2 regions of the Streptomyces noursei ATCC 11455 genome follow, and region 1 is predicted to be linked to the other one. Evidence: riboswitches for the same ligand, from Rfam matches in the RefSeq annotation. Region 1 holds a riboswitch; the other holds the start of a gene.
What was found. Region 1 has a riboswitch for glycine ahead of gcvT (glycine cleavage system aminomethyltransferase GcvT). Riboswitches for the same ligand answer to the same signal wherever they lie in the genome.
Positions count from the first base shown of each region.

Region 2: it holds a riboswitch for glycine, as region 1 does, so the genes downstream of both, gcvP (aminomethyl-transferring glycine dehydrogenase) here and gcvT (glycine cleavage system aminomethyltransferase GcvT) in region 1, are expected to answer to the same signal.

Region 1 is NZ_CP011533.1:3,285,267-3,288,556, forward strand. Features, by position in the region: gene SNOUR_RS13575 (enhanced serine sensitivity protein SseB) at 1-116, opposite strand, end outside; gene SNOUR_RS13580 (AAA family ATPase) at 242-1,030, opposite strand; glycine riboswitch at 1,308-1,403, shown strand; glycine riboswitch at 1,404-1,521, shown strand; gene gcvT (glycine cleavage system aminomethyltransferase GcvT) at 1,555-2,673, shown strand; gene gcvH (glycine cleavage system protein GcvH) at 2,796-3,173, shown strand; gene glyA (serine hydroxymethyltransferase) at 3,240-3,290, shown strand, end outside.
Region 2 is NZ_CP011533.1:7,763,565-7,766,854, forward strand. Features, by position in the region: gene SNOUR_RS33105 (DNA polymerase IV) at 1-1,001, shown strand, start outside; gene SNOUR_RS33110 (PRC-barrel domain-containing protein) at 911-1,345, opposite strand; glycine riboswitch at 1,409-1,506, shown strand; gene gcvP (aminomethyl-transferring glycine dehydrogenase) at 1,696-3,290, shown strand, end outside.

The sequences.
Region 1 (3,290 bases):
GCGGCCAGCACCTCCTCCAGCTCGTTGGCCGGCCAGGCCAACTGCGGTATCCCCGCGTCCGGGACGTGCCCCGGCACCGGACCACCGTGCTGCGGGTAATTGTCCGGATAGTTCATCTCACCCACCCATTACTGGCCGCGCTGCCCGGCCCCTGACCCTGGGGGCGGGTCCATGGGCCCGCCCCGGTGGGTCAGACCCTAACGGGCCCGGGCCCCTCCGGCGGACCGGGCCCCGCCCTGATCTACCGGACGGTCCCCGAGGGCCGTTCCCCGTAGCCGGTGGCGTCCGCGGCGGGCGCACCAGCGGGGCGGACGCGGGCGGTGAACGTGACGCGCTCCAGGACCCCGGCGGCGGACCGGTCCAGCAGCACCGCGGAGCGGAAGCCCGCGGGCAGCCGGGCCTCCTCGGCGCGGGCGACCAGCCGGCGCACCGCCCGGCGGTGCCGGGCGAAGGCGTACCGCGACACCCCGCGGCCGCGCGCCCGTTGGCCGCCCAGCGCCGTCCCGGGCGGCACGTCGAGCAGCACCAGGTGCAGGCCCCGGCCGTCGCGCCGGGCCGTCCGGACGAGCCAACGGCGCACCCACGCCAGCGTCCCGCAGTCGTGCACCACCACGCTGCCGCCGGAGCGCAGCGCCCGGCGCAGGGCGCGATAGTGCGCGGCCCGGACCAGCGGGCGGTAGAGCGCGTACGGCAGGTGCCGCAGCCGGCCCCGCTCCCAACGCTCCCGGCTGTCCTGGGAGTCGATGCGGTACACCGGGTCACCGCGGCCGTCGAGCGTCGGCAGCACCCGCTGCATCAGGGTGCTCTTGCCGCTGCCGGGCAGGCCGGAGACCACGATCAGATCGCCGGGTGCGAAGCGGAGCGCGGTGCGGGGGGCGCGGGCGCCGTCGCGGAGGTCGGTGATCCGGACCCGGTCGGGGCGGGCGGTGGGGCGCGGGCGGCGCGCCGCCCGGGGCCCGGCAGGCGCGGGCTCGGGCGCGGGCCCGGGTGCCGTCCCCGCCGTCGTCGCGTATGCCGCTTCGCTGTGCACCGTGATCGCCCCTCCCCGTCGGCTCAGGCCGGGTTCGGGACCCGACCTGCCCGCAGAGTGTCAAGAAAAGGTAATGGGCAGCAAGGCGACGGCGTCCGGCGCCACCGGATCCGGCGGTCCGCGGGCGGGTCCCGGATCCGGGCCGCGGTGCGGGTGGGCGGGGACGGGATGCCGGCCGGGGCTCCTGTATCCGGCGATCCCGTGTAATGATGTGGCCGCCACGGGCACACCGGAAGGTCACTCGTGCAACAGCCAGCCCAACTCCATACCGGCCGCTTGAATCCGCGCGGGAGAGTCCCCGGCCGCCACGGCGGGGCGCCGAAGGAGCAAGTCCTCCCTTGAATCTCTCAGGCCCCTATACCGCGCGGGCGAGGCAGATCTGAAAAGCGAGCCACTGCCTGGCTGAAGGGGCGGCTCCACCCAAGGTGCAAACCGGGCCCGTTCGTGGGCTCCCGGTGAACCTCTCAGGTTCCGATGACAGATGGGGAGACCGTCTTGTCACCCATGCCTGGGAGCCCGGAACGATGACTGAAGCCCCCCGCCGTACCGCGCTGGATGCCACGCACCGCGCGCTCGGCGCGACCATGACCGACTTCGCCGGCTGGGACATGCCGCTGCGCTACAGCAGCGAACGCGAGGAGCATGTCGCGGTCCGCACCCGTGCCGGCCTGTTCGACCTCTCCCACATGGGCGAGATCACCGTCACCGGTCCGCAGGCCGGCGCGCTGCTGGACCACGCGCTGGTCGGCAACATCGGCGCCCTGAAGGTCGGGCGGGCCCGCTACACGATGATCTGCGCCGCCGACGGCGGCATCCTCGACGACCTGATCGTCTACCGCCTCGACGAGCGGGAGTTCATGGTCGTCGCCAACGCCTCCAACGCCCAGGTGGTGCTGGACGCGCTGGCCGCGCGGCAGGCGGGCTTCGACGCCGCGGTCCGCGACGACCGGGACGCCTATGCGCTGGTCGCGGTGCAGGGCCCGGAGTCCCCCGGCATCCTCAAGAAGCTCACCGACGCCGACCTGGACGGGCTGAAGTACTACGCCGGCCTGCCCGGCACGGTCGCCGGCGTGCAGGCGCTGATCGCCCGGACCGGGTACACCGGCGAGGACGGCTTCGAGCTGTTCGTCCGGCCGGCCGACGCGGTCGCGGTGTGGGAGGCGCTGACCGAGGCGGGCCGGGACGTCGGACTGGTCCCGTGCGGACTGTCCTGCCGCGACACCCTGCGCCTGGAGGCGGGTATGCCGCTGTACGGGCACGAGCTGACGACCGCGCTCACCCCCTTCGACGCGGGCCTGGGCCGGGTCGTGAAGTTCGAGAAGGAGGGCGACTTCGTCGGGCGCGCGGCGCTTGAAGGGGCCGCGGAGCGCGCCGAGCAGAACCCGCCGCGCAAGCTGGTGGGTCTGGTCGCCGAGGGGCGCCGGGTGCCGCGCGCCGGCTACCCGGTCGTCGCCGCCGACGGCACGGTGATCGGCGAGGTCACCTCGGGGGCGCCCTCCCCGACCCTCGGCAAGCCGATCGCCATGGCGTACGTCGACGCCGAGTACGCCGCGCCGGGCGCGGAGGGCGTCCGGGTGGACATCCGCGGCACGCACGAGCCGTACGAGGTCGTCGCGCTGCCCTTCTACAAGCGGCAGAAGTAGCCGACGGCGCCGGCGAGTCCGCGGTGCCCGTCGCGGACCTGCGCCGTTGCGTCCGGCACGACGTGTCTCACTGGGCAAGACCCCATTCACGATCACACCCCCGCGTACAGGAGAATCGAGCCATGGACAACCCCCAGCAGCTGCGCTACAGCAAGGAGCACGAGTGGCTGTCGGACGCCGAGGGCGGCGTCTCGACGGTCGGCATCACCGAGCACGCGGCGAACGCGCTCGGCGACGTCGTCTTCGTGCAGCTCCCCGAGGTCGGGGCCACCGTCACCGCGGGCGAGTCCTGCGGCGAGCTGGAGTCGACCAAGTCGGTCAGCGACCTCTACTCGCCGGTGGACGGCGAGATCACCGAGGTCAACGAGGACGTCGTCGCCGACCCCTCGCTGGTGAACTCCGCCCCGTTCGAGGGCGGTTGGCTGTTCAAGGTCAAGATCAGCGGCGAGCCGGAGGACCTGCTCACGGCCGACGAGTACACCGCCTTCGCCGCCGGCTGACCCTCCCGCCACCGCACGGGCGGGGCCGCGGCGCCCCGCCCGCTCCCCCTCTCTCCAGGAAGTCCCATGTCGCTTCTGAACAGCTCCCTGCACGAGCTCGACCCCGACGTCGCCGCC
Region 2 (3,290 bases), 4.5 Mb from region 1:
CCAAGATGCTCGCCAAGATCGCGTCCGAGGCGGCGAAACCGGACGGCCTGGTGGTGATCGAGCCCGGCACCGAGCGGGAGCTGCTCGGGCCGATGCCGGTGCGGACGCTGCCCGGGGTCGGGCCGGCGACGGCCGAGACGCTGCGCCGGGCCGGGATCCACACCGTCGCGGAGACCGCGGAGGCCGGCGAGGCGGAGCTGGTGCGGCTGCTGGGCAAGGCGCACGGCACCGGGCTGTACGCGATGGCGCTGGGGCAGGACGACCGGCCGGTGGTGGCCGAGCGGGACGCGAAGTCGGTGTCGGTGGAGGACACCTTCGAGGTCGATCTGACCGACCGGACGCGGGTGCGGAACGAGGTGCTGAGGCTGGCCGACCGGTGCGTGGGGCGGCTGCGGGCGGCCGGGCGGTCCGGGCGCACGGTGGTGATCAAGGTCCGGAACTACGACTTCTCGACGCTGACCCGGTCCGAGACGCTGCGCGGGCCCACCGACGACCCGGCCGTCGTCCGGGAGGCCGCGGTGCGGCTGCTGGAGACGGTGGACACCACGGGCGGGGTGCGGCTGCTGGGCGTGGGGGTGACCGGGCTGGCCGACTTCACGCAGGAGGACCTCTTCGCCCAGCTGGCCACGGAGCGGGAGGCCGAGGAGCAGGCGGCGGGCGGGGCCGCGGAGCCGGCCGAGGAGGCGGCGGGCGAGCCGGAGGCCGGCGTGGAGCTGCCGCGGCGCTGGTATCCGGGGCTGGACGTGGTCCACGAGGAGTTCGGCGCCGGGTGGGTGCAGGGCAGTGGCCTGGGGAGGGTGACCGTACGGTTCGAGACGCCATGGTCCGCACCGGGGCGGGTGCGGACCTTCACCGTCGACGATCCGGCGCTGCGGCCGGGCGAGCCCCTGCCGCTGATCGGCGGGCCGGATCAGTCGTCCGCGCCGGCGATCCGCCCGAAGTCGGTGTCGCCGGCGGGCGAGGCGGAGTCGGAGGCCGGTGAGGAGATATCCAGGCGGTAGTGGTGGTAGAGCTGGAGCTCCTGCTCGGGGGAGAGGTGCCGGCCGACGCCGAAGTCCGGGGCGTCCTTGATCAGCTTCCGGTCGTAGGGGATGTGCAGGCTGTCGCCGACCATCTTGCTCGGTTCCAAGGGGACGAACGCATCCCGGCTGAACAGGCCGGTGCGGACGGCCGCCCACTCCGGTTCGCCCGTCGCGTCGTCGAGGTACACCTCGTCGACGGTCCCTATTTTCGCGCCGTTCCGGTCGAACGCTTTGCGGCCGATGAGGCTCCGGGGATCGATATCGGTTTGCACGGTCCCTCCACGTGGTCGCAACTGCCTTGTGACCACTACGAAACGGCACATTTCATGCCCCGGCCACTCGAAGGATCGTTTCGGCGGTGCGCTGGTAGGCTGGCGATTGGCCGTCGACCCCATGCGGGAGAGTCCTTTGTCGTTCGCGACCAGGGCGCCGAAGGAGCAAATCCTCCCCGGAATCTCTCAGGCACACGTACCGCATGGACGAGGTCACTCTGGAAAGCAGGGCGGGCCACGGACAGGCACCATGCCGGAACCCCTCCTCACCGACGGTGAAAGCCGGACCGCAGCCCGCGGACCGGTGAAGCTCTCAGGTTGAGATGACAGAGGGGGAGGCCGTCCGGGCACCAGCGCCGTGGTGCCCCTCGTAGGTCGTACTGACCAGGAGGCCCCCGCAGATGAACACCCACCGCATCTCCCTGACCGAGCTGGAGCGGGGCATCCCGTTCGAGCAGCGGCACGTCGGCCCCGACCACGAGGCGCAGGCGAAGATGCTCGCGCAGGTCGGCTTCGGATCGCTGGACGAACTCACGGCCACCGCCGTGCCCGACGTGATCAAGAGCACCGAGGCACTCGGTCTGCCGGAGGGCCGCACCGAGGCCGAGGTCCTGGCCGAGCTGCGCGCGCTCGCCGACCGCAACCAGGTGCTGTCGCCCATGATCGGGCTCGGCTACTACGGCACCTTCACGCCGCCGGTGATCCTGCGCAACGTCATGGAGAACCCCTCCTGGTACACGGCCTACACGCCCTACCAGCCGGAGATCTCGCAGGGTCGCCTGGAGGCCCTGCTGAACTTCCAGACCGTCGTCGCCGACCTGACCGGACTGCCCACCTCCGGTGCGTCGCTGCTGGACGAGGGCACCGCCGCCGCCGAGGCGATGGCGCTCTCCCGCCGGGTCGGCAAGGTCAAGCAGGGCGTCTTCCTGGTCGACGCCGACTGTCTGCCGCAGACCGTCGCCGTGATCCGGGCCCGGGCTGAACCGACCGGTGTGGAGGTCGTGGTCGCCGACCTGTCCGACGGCATCCCCGAGGAGATCGCCGAGCGCGGCGTCTTCGGTGTGCTGCTCCAGTACCCGGGCGCGTCCGGCGCGGTGCGCGACCCGCGCGCGGTGATCGAGCGGGCGCACGAGCTGGGCGCGATCGTCACCGTCGCCGCCGACCTGCTCGCGCTGACGCTGCTCACCCCGCCCGGTGAGCTCGGCGCGGACATCGCGGTCGGCACCAGCCAGCGCTTCGGCGTCCCGATGGGCTTCGGAGGCCCGCACGCCGGCTACATGGCCGTCCGCGAGCAGTACGCCCGCAGCCTGCCCGGCCGTCTGGTGGGCGTCTCCGTCGACGCCGACGGCAACAAGGCATACCGCCTGGCGCTGCAGACCCGCGAGCAGCACATCCGCCGCGAGAAGGCCACCAGCAACATCTGCACCGCGCAGGTGCTGCTCGCCGTCATGGCCGGGATGTACGCCGTCTACCACGGCCCCGACGGGCTGCGGACCATCGCCCGGCGCACCCACCGCTACGCCACGATCCTCGCCGCGGGCCTGCGGGCCGGCGGGGTCGAGCTCGTCCACGACGTCTACTTCGACACCCTGACCGCACGGGTGCCCGGCCGGGCCGCCGAGGTCGTCGCCGCCGCCCGCGAGGCCGGCATCAACCTCCGCGAGGTCGACGCCGACCTGGTCGGCATCGCCTGCGACGAGACCACCGGGCGCGCCCAGCTCACCGGCGTCTGGGGCGCGTTCGGCATCCAGGGCGACATCGAAGCGCTGGACGCGACCGTCGAGGAGAGCCTGCCGCAGTCCCTGCTGCGCACCGACGACTACCTCGGCCACCCGGTCTTCCACCAGCACCGCTCCGAGACCGCGATGCTGCGCTACCTGCGCACCCTCGCCGACAAGGACTACGCGCTGGACCGGGGCATGATCCCGCTCGGCTCCTGCACGATGAAGCTGAACGCCACCACCGAGATGGAGCCGGTCACCTGGCCCGAGTTCGG